2 linked regions of the Tenggerimyces flavus genome follow. The protein of the gene in region 2 binds, or shares a complex with, the protein of the main gene of each other region. Links are inferred from orthologs where the notes say so. Each region holds a gene or a part of one and is shown on either strand. Other genes may lie near its edges. The genes, in order: uvrA and mfd.

Evidence for each region.
Region 1: the proteins of mfd (region 2) and uvrA are in contact, whole or in part, in a crystal structure (PDB 4DFC), measured with the Escherichia coli proteins. The link is inferred for Tenggerimyces flavus from one-to-one orthologs.

The regions. Positions count from the first base shown.
Region 1 is NZ_JAFBCM010000001.1:4,161,535-4,165,454, forward strand. What follows is about bases 117-3,733. They hold uvrA (excinuclease ABC subunit UvrA), read right to left. Parts: upstream 3,335-3,733; coding sequence 317-3,334; downstream 117-316. Also shown: JOD67_RS19430 (Gfo/Idh/MocA family protein), read right to left, coding at 1-8; JOD67_RS19440 (hypothetical protein), read right to left, coding at 3,812-3,920. UniProt on the Escherichia coli protein: The UvrABC repair system catalyzes the recognition and processing of DNA lesions. UvrA is an ATPase and a DNA-binding protein. A damage recognition complex composed of 2 UvrA and 2 UvrB subunits scans DNA for abnormalities.
Region 2 is NZ_JAFBCM010000001.1:2,493,360-2,497,838, forward strand. Bases 289-4,464 are described here. They hold mfd (transcription-repair coupling factor), read left to right. Parts: upstream 289-616; coding sequence 617-4,264; downstream 4,265-4,464. Other genes in these bases: JOD67_RS11615 (pyridoxamine 5'-phosphate oxidase family protein), read right to left, coding at 289-351; JOD67_RS11625 (transcriptional regulator), read left to right, coding at 4,299-4,464. In the rest of the region: more of JOD67_RS11615, read right to left, coding at 1-288; more of JOD67_RS11625, read left to right, coding at 4,465-4,479. UniProt on the Escherichia coli protein: Couples transcription and DNA repair by recognizing RNA polymerase (RNAP) stalled at DNA lesions. Mediates ATP-dependent release of RNAP and its truncated transcript from the DNA, and recruitment of nucleotide excision repair machinery to the damaged site.

The sequences.
Region 1 (3,920 bases), 1.7 Mb from region 2 along the record:
CGGATCATCGAGCGCGGTCCCTCGGGTCGGGGTGGAAACATCTGATGTGGTTACGTTCCCATTCTTTCTACGGCCCTGCCGAAACCGTGCCGCCGGGGTCCGCAACCGGCCGTATTGACGCTGGCCGACATAGGTAGATCTAGCCGGGGCGGCCGGGCGGCGCACTTTACCCACGAAGGGGGCGTTCTGGGGCCGATCGTTGGCCCGGGAACGCCCTCCTCGTGGGTAAAGTCACGATGCGGGACGCGGCTCCCCACAGGCACGCGCGCCCTCCACCCCCTGGATGGAGAGGCGCGTCGTCGCGTAGGCCGGCAGCTCAGCGGGCGGTTGCCTTCTTGGCGGTCCGCTTCGCCGGCGTCTTCTTTGCCGCGGCCTTCTTGGCCACCGCCTTCTTCGCGGTCGTCTTCTTGGCCGTCGTCGTGGTCGCCTTCTTCGCCGCCGACTTGCTCGCCGCCACCTTCTTCACCGCCGCGCGCCGGCCGTGGGGGACGCCCTCGGCGGGGAGGACTTGGCGGAGGAACTGGCCGGTGTAGCTGCCCTCGTTCGCCGCCACGGACTCCGGGGTGCCCTCCGCGACCATCATGCCGCCGCGGTTGCCGCCCTCGGGGCCGAGGTCGATGATCCAGTCGGCGGTCTTGATCACGTCGAGGTTGTGCTCGATCACGATCACCGTGTTGCCCTGATCGACCAACGCCGACAGGACGCCGAGGAGCTTGCGGATGTCCTCGAAGTGCAGGCCGGTCGTCGGCTCGTCCAGCACGTACAGGGTCCGGCCGGTCGAACGCTTCTGCAGCTCAGACGCCAGCTTCACCCGCTGCGCCTCGCCCCCGGACAGCGTCGGCGCGGGCTGGCCCAGTCGGACGTACCCCAGCCCGACCTCGACCAGCGTCTTGAGGTGCCGCGAGATCGCCGGGATCGCCGCGAAGAACTCGTTCGCCTCCTCGATCGGCATGTCGAGGATCTCCGAGATCGACTTGCCCTTGTAGTGCACCTCGAGCGTCTCGCGGTTGTACCGCGCCCCGTGGCACACCTCGCACGGCACGTAGACGTCCGGCAGGAAGTTCATCTCGATCTTGATCGTGCCGTCGCCGGAGCACGCTTCGCAGCGGCCGCCCTTGACGTTGAACGAGAACCGCCCCTGCAGGTAGCCGCGCACCTTCGCCTCGGGCGTGTCCGCGAACAGCTTGCGCATGTGGTCGAACACGCCTGTGTACGTCGCCGGGTTGGACCGCGGCGTCCGGCCGATCGGCGACTGGTCGACGTGGATGATCTTGTCGACCTGGTCGGTGCCGGTGAGCTTCTGGTGGTGTCCCGGCACGTCCTTGGCGCCGTAGATCTGCTTGGCCAGCGACTTGTAGAGGATGTCGTTGACCAGCGTCGACTTGCCCGACCCGGACACCCCGGTGACAGCGACGAAGCAGCCGAGCGGGAACTCGACCGTGACGTCCTTGAGGTTGTGCTCGTACGCCTTGTGCACGGTGACCTTGCGCGACGGCGTCGGTGGGCGGCGGATCGCGGGCAGCGGGATCTCGCGCCGGCCGGACAGGTACGCGCCGGTGATCGAGTCGGGGTGCTTCAGCAGCCCGTCCAACGTGCCCGAGTGCACCACCTGGCCGCCGTGCTCGCCCGCGCCCGGGCCGATGTCGACCACCCAGTCCGCGGTCTTGATCGTGTCCTCGTCGTGCTCGACCACGATCAACGTGTTGCCAATGTTGCGCAGCCGGATCAGCGTCTCGATCAGCCGGTGGTTGTCCCGCTGGTGCAGGCCGATCGACGGCTCGTCGAGGACGTACAACACGCCCACCAGCCCCGACCCGATCTGCGTCGCCAGCCGGATCCGCTGCGCCTCGCCGCCCGACAGCGAGCCGGACGGACGGTCCAACGTCAGGTAGTCGAGGCCGACGTCGAGCAGGAACCGCAGCCGCTCGCCGATCTCCTTCAGCACCCGCTCGGCGATCTGCTTCTCCCGCGCGGACAGGTCCAGCTCGATCAGCTGCGCCGCGATGTCGGAGATCGGCAGCGACGTCCACGCGGCGATCGACTTCCCGCCCAGCGTGACCGAGAGCGAGATCGGCTTCAGCCGGGTGCCGTCACACGTCGGGCAGTCCACCTCGCGCATGTAGCCCTCGAAGCGCTCCCGGCTGGTGTCCGACTCCGCCTCGGCGTGCCGGCGCTGTACGTACGAGATCACGCCCTCGTACGCCGTGTAGTACGAGCGCACCCGGCCGTACCTGTTCTTGTACCGCACGTGCACCTGGTCGGGATGCCCGAACAGCAAGGCCTTCTTCGCCTTCGCCGGCAGCTTCTCGAACGGGGTGTCGGTGCGGAACCCGAGCGTCTCCGCGAGCGCGGTGATCAGCCGCCCGAAGTAGTCGGAGAACTGCGGCCCCGACCACGGCGTGAGCGCGCCCTCGTCCAGCGACTTGCTCGGGTCGGGCACGATCAGGTCGGGGTCGACCTCCATCTTCGTGCCGAGCCCGGTGCAGGCCGGGCAGGCTCCGTACGGCGAGTTGAACGAGAACGAGCGCGGCTCGAGCTCCTCGAACGAGAGCTCGTCGTACGGGCAGTACAGGTGCTCCGACCAGACCCGCTCCCGCTGCGGATCCTTCTCGGGCAGGTCGACGAAGTCGAGCGTGACCAGGCCGCCGCCCAGGTGCAGCGCGGTCTCGATCGAGTCGGTCAGCCGCTGCTTCGCGGTGCTCTTGACCTGCAGCCGGTCGACGACGACCTCGATCGTGTGCTTCTTCTGCTTGTCGAGCTTCGGCACCTCGCCGATCGGGTAGACCTCGCCGTCGACCCGCGCCCGGGAGTAACCCTGCGTGCTCAGCTGGCGGAACAGCTCGACGTACTCGCCCTTGCGCCCGCGCACGACCGGCGCCAGCACCTGGAACCGCGCGCCCTCCTCCAGCTCGAGGATGCTGTCGACGATCGCCTGCGGGGTCTGCCGGGCGATAGGACGGCCGCACTCGGGGCAGTGCGGGTGGCCGATCCGCGCGTACAGCAGCCGGAGGTAGTCGTAGACCTCGGTGATCGTGCCGACCGTCGACCGGGGGTTGCGCGAGGTGGACTTCTGGTCGATCGACACCGCGGGTGAGAGGCCCTCGATGAAGTCGACGTCGGGCTTGTCCATCTGGCCGAGGAACTGGCGCGCGTACGCCGACAACGACTCCACGTACCTGCGCTGACCCTCGGCGAAGATCGTGTCGAAGGCCAGACTCGACTTCCCGGAGCCACTGAGGCCGGTGAAGACGATCAGGGCGTCGCGCGGCAGCTCGAGAGACACGTCCTTGAGATTGTGCTCTCGGGCACCTCGGATGATGAGCTGGTCGGCCACGTCGGCAGTTCCGTCCTGGGCTGTGCGGTGCGGGTCAGGGCTTCCTGGACACGCCGGTTTGGACCCGGAGACTCCAGGGTTCACGATGCTAACCGGGGCCACCGACAAGTCCCGTCGGCGGCAGAGAAGGACCCTTGACAACGGTATGTGAGAGGCCCGCATTCCCGCCGGTCGACCAGGGCGGATGTCTCGCCATGCGGACCAGCCTCGGGATTTCAGGTGTTGGTGGGCGACATTGACCTGCGAAAGACCGAAGTGCCTTTCCTACTGGGGGTCGCCTTACCCGGCCAGTGGCCCCATTACCTGGCGTCCACCCCACGTAAAGGGCCAATGATCATGTGAACATGATCATTGGCGCCCAGGGCGGGCTGGACCGGGCGAACCAACGGCCGGAGGAAAGATCGCGGCCAGGCCGTGTCTCCAACGAGCGTCGGGCATCGCGCGTCAGGCGATAAGTGGGAGACAAGGCCTTAGAGGTCAGATCCGAGCGAGCCAGGGGTGGTCCGGCTGCGTCATCGTGATCGCCTCCCGCAGCCAACGCCGGTCCTCGGCAGCCAGCATCGGCCAGGCGGCGTCGAAGTCCGAC
Region 2 (4,479 bases):
CTGCCCGCCGGCGGCGTGGTAGATGTTGCGCAGCAGGTGGCGTAGTCCTTCGGCGTCGAGTCCGTCGAGCTTGTCGTCGGGTCCGGCGAGCTCGGTTGGGCCCTCGACCGCGACCCACTCCCAGCCGGCGCGGAAGACGAGCGTGGCGTACGGGTTCGCGCGGAGATTCGTGAGCTTCGCCGTACGCCCGCGGGCGACGAACGCGACCGTCGGCTCGCCGGTCGTCGGGTGGTCGAGGATGCCGGCGTTCACCACCGACACCGCCGACCGCCCGGCCGCGGGGCGCTGCGTGACGAGCACGGCCAGCCAGTGCTCCTGACTGCCGAGCTCACGGATCAGCTCGAGGCTCATGCCATCGAACGTACCGGACCCTGGTCCGCTTCGCCAACCGGCAAATGATCGTGTTTACACGGTGGATGGGCGCTTCACCTGGCGTCTACTCCGCGTAAAGCGGCAAATGATCATGTAAACATGATCATTTGTCCGCAGCGGGAGCGGCGTCCGGCAGTAAAGGGAGCGGGCATTGTCGGCGGGCTCGGATAGGCTGGAGAAGCAAGCCCTCACCCCCGTCGATTTCGTCGAAGGGGGCATTCTGTGCTGCCCTGAAGAGGAGCCCATGAGTCTCGCTCACCTCGTTGAGCTCACCACCTCCGACACCGCGCTGGGCGAGGCCGTCGCTCAGGCGCGCGACGCCGTGCCCGGCACCAGGCTGTCGCCGCTCGACCTCACCGCGCCCAAGGCGCTGCAGCCGCTCGTCGTCGCCGCCCTCGCGGCCGACGCGAACGCCGGCGGGGCGGGACGTACGGTGCTCGCCGTCACCGCGACCGGCCGCGAAGCCGAGGACCTCACCGCCACCCTGCAGAGCCTGCTCGGCGACGAGGACGCCGCCGCCTACTACCCGGCCTGGGAGACGCTCCCGCACGAGCGCCTCTCGCCGCGATCCGACACCGTCGGCCGCCGGCTCGCGATCCTCCGCAGGCTGGTCCACCCCGACGACGAGAACCCCAGCCCCAAGGTCGTCGTCGCGCCCGTCCGTTCGGTCCTCCAGCCGCAGGTGAAGGGCCTCGCCGACCTCGAGCCCGTCAGCCTTCACGTCAAGGACGAGATCGACCTCGAGGTCCTCGTCCGCAAGCTCGCGGCCGCCGCGTACACCCGCGTCGACCTGGTCGAGCGGCGCGGCGAGTTCGCCGTCCGCGGCGGCATCGTCGACGTGTTCCCGCCGATCGACGAGCACCCGGTGCGGGTGGAGTTCTTCGGCGACGAGGTCGACGAGATCCGCTACTTCAAGGTCGCGGACCAGCGTTCGCTCGGCCCGGCCGAGCACGGGCTGTACGCGCCGCCGTGCCGCGAGCTGCTGCTCACCGACGCCGTACGCGACCGGGCGGCCAAGCTCGCCGTCGAGCACCCCGAGCTCGAGGAGTTGTTCGAGAAGCTCGCGCAGGGGCACGCGGTCGAGGGCATGGAGTCGCTCGCGCCCGTTCTCGTCGACGACCTGGAGCTGCTGCTCGACATCCTCCCGCCGGCGACGCACGTTCTGGTGTGCGATCCCGAGCGGGTTCGGACGAGGGCGCACGACCTCGTCGCGACGAGCGAGGAGTTCCTGCAGGCGTCCTGGGCGGCGGCCGCGGGCGGTGGGCAGGCGCCGATCGACCTCGGCCCGGCCGCATACCGCAGCCTCGCCGACGTCCGCGGGCACGCGATGTCGGCCGACCTCGCGTGGTGGAGCGTCTCCCCGTTCGCCCTCGACGCCGAGACCACCACGGCTGCGCCGCAGCGCACCGAGATGGGCGAGCTCATCCAGCTCGATGTCGACATCGAGGCCGGCGCGATCGAGTCGCACGCGATCGGCGCCGAGGCCGCGGTCGCGTACCACGGCGACACCGAGCGCGCGCTCGCCGACATCAAGGGCTGGCTCGCCGACGGGTGGCGCGTCGTGTACGTCACCGAGGGCCACGGCCCGGCGGAACGTATCGTCGAGGTGCTCACCGGCGGCGATATCGCAGCCAGGCTTGCCAAATCGGACTTCGAAGAGCCCCAGCCGTCCGTCGTGCACGTGGTGTGCGGGCGGCTCGACCACGGGTTCGTCGCGCCGGCGTTGAAGCTCGCGGTGCTCGCCGAGGAGGACCTGGTCGGCCGCGCCGGACCGTCCACCAAGGACATGCGCCGGATGCCAACGCGGCGTCGGCGGACGATCGACCCGCTGGAGCTGAAGCCCGGCGACTACGTCGTGCACGACCAGCACGGGGTCGGCAAGTACCTCGAGATGGCCGAGCGCACGGTGGGTACGGGCGCGGCGCGGACGACGCGCGAGTACCTGCTGATCGAGTACGCGCCGTCCAAGCGCGGGCAGCCAGGCGACCGGCTGTTCGTACCGACCGACCAGCTCGACCTGGTGACGCGGTACGTCGGTGGCGAGGACCCGTCGCTGGACAAGATGGGCGGCTCGGACTGGGCGAAGCGCAAGGGCCGGGCACGCAAGGCGGTCAAGCAGATCGCCGCGGAGCTGATCAAGCTGTACGCGGCGCGGCAGGCGACGGAGGGGCACGCGTTCGGGCCGGACACGCCGTGGCAGCGCGAGTTGGAGGACGCGTTCCCGTACGTCGAGACCTCCGACCAGCTCGCGACGATAGAGGACGTCAAGGCAGACATGGAGAAGACGGTTCCGATGGACCGGCTGATCTGTGGTGACGTGGGGTACGGCAAGACCGAGATCGCGGTGCGCGCGGCGTTCAAAGCGGTGCAGGACGGGAAGCAGGTGTCGATCCTGGTGCCGACGACTTTGCTTGTGCAGCAGCATCATTCGACGTTCGCCGAACGGTTCGCGCCGTTCCCGGTGACGGTGAAGGCGTTGTCGCGGTTCCAGACCGACAAGGAGGCCAAGGAGGTCCTCAACGGTCTCGCGGCGGGCTCTGTCGATGTGGTGATCGGGACGCATCGGCTGCTGTCGAAGGAGGTCGGCTTCAAGGACCTCGGGCTGATCGTGGTCGACGAGGAGCAGCGGTTCGGCGTGGAGCACAAGGAGCAACTCAAGGCTCTGCGCGCTTCGGTCGACGTACTGACGATGTCGGCGACGCCGATCCCGCGGACGCTGGAGATGGCGATCACCGGCATCCGGGAGATGTCGACGATCATGACGCCGCCGGAGGAACGCCATCCAGTGTTGACGTTCGTCGGTGGGTACGACGAGAAGCAGGTGGTCGCGGCGATCCGGCGCGAGCTGTTGCGCGAGGGCCAGGTGTTCCTGGTGCACAACCGCGTGCAAACGATCGAGCGCGCGGCCGCCCGGATTCGCCAGCTGGTGCCGGAGGCGCGGGTCGCGGTCGGGCATGGGCAGATGAGTGAGCACCAGCTCGAGCAGGTCATGGTCGACTTCTGGGAGAAGCGGGCGGACGTGCTTGTTTGTACGACGATTGTCGAAGCGGGCTTGGACATTTCGAACGCGAACACGTTGATCGTGGAGCGGTCGGACCTGTTCGGGCTGTCGCAGATGCACCAGCTGCGCGGGCGGGTCGGTCGTGGCCGCGAGCGGGCGTACGCGTACTTCCTCTACCCGCCGGAGAAGCCGCTCACCGAGACCGCGCACGAGCGGCTGGCGACGTTGGCGCAGAACACCGAGATCGGCGCGGGCATGGCGGTCGCGATGAAGGACCTGGAGATCCGCGGGGCGGGCAACCTGCTCGGCGGTGAGCAGTCCGGGCACATCGCGGACGTCGGCTTCGACCTCTACATCCGGCTCGTGGGAGAGGCCGTGGCGGAGTTCCGCGGCGACGTTCCCGAGGAGGACAACGAGGTCAAGGTCGAGCTGCCGATCGACGCGCACCTGCCGCACGACTACGTGGACTCGCAGCGGTTGCGGCTGGAGATGTACCAGCGGCTGGCCGCCGTGCGGTCGCTGGATGAGGTCGCGGCGGTGGCCGAGGAGTTGTCGGACCGGTACGGCACTTTGCCGCAGCCGGTGGAGAACCTCCTCGAGGTGGCCCGCTTCCGCTTGAAGGCGTCCGCTGTGGGGCTGACCGACGTGACTGTGCAGGGAAACGCGATCCGCTTCGCGCCGGTGGAGCTGCGGGAATCGCAGGAAATGCGGCTCAACCGGCTGTACCCGCGGACGATCGTCAAGCGCCAGTTGCGCACCATCCTCGTTCCCCGCCCCGCCACGGCGCCCATCGGCGGGACGCCGTTGCGTGACTTGGAGCTGCTCAAGTGGTGCGGCGACCTCATCGACGCCATCCTCGTGGACGCTCCGGCGCCGGCCAAGAAGGCGTGATTCAGGTAGCCTGATCAGGGAAAGGAGGTCAACGATGGCAGCCGACGAACCCCGCCCAGCCCCACCCGGCGCGGGCTACGCCGCGAACCGCCCGTACTTCGTCGCGGACACCCTCGACGACCTCCACGGCCCGACCTCCGGAGTCGTGCACTTGGACGCGCGTCTGGACTGGTCGGGCGAGCCGGTGTACGACCTCGACGATCCCATCGAGCTCG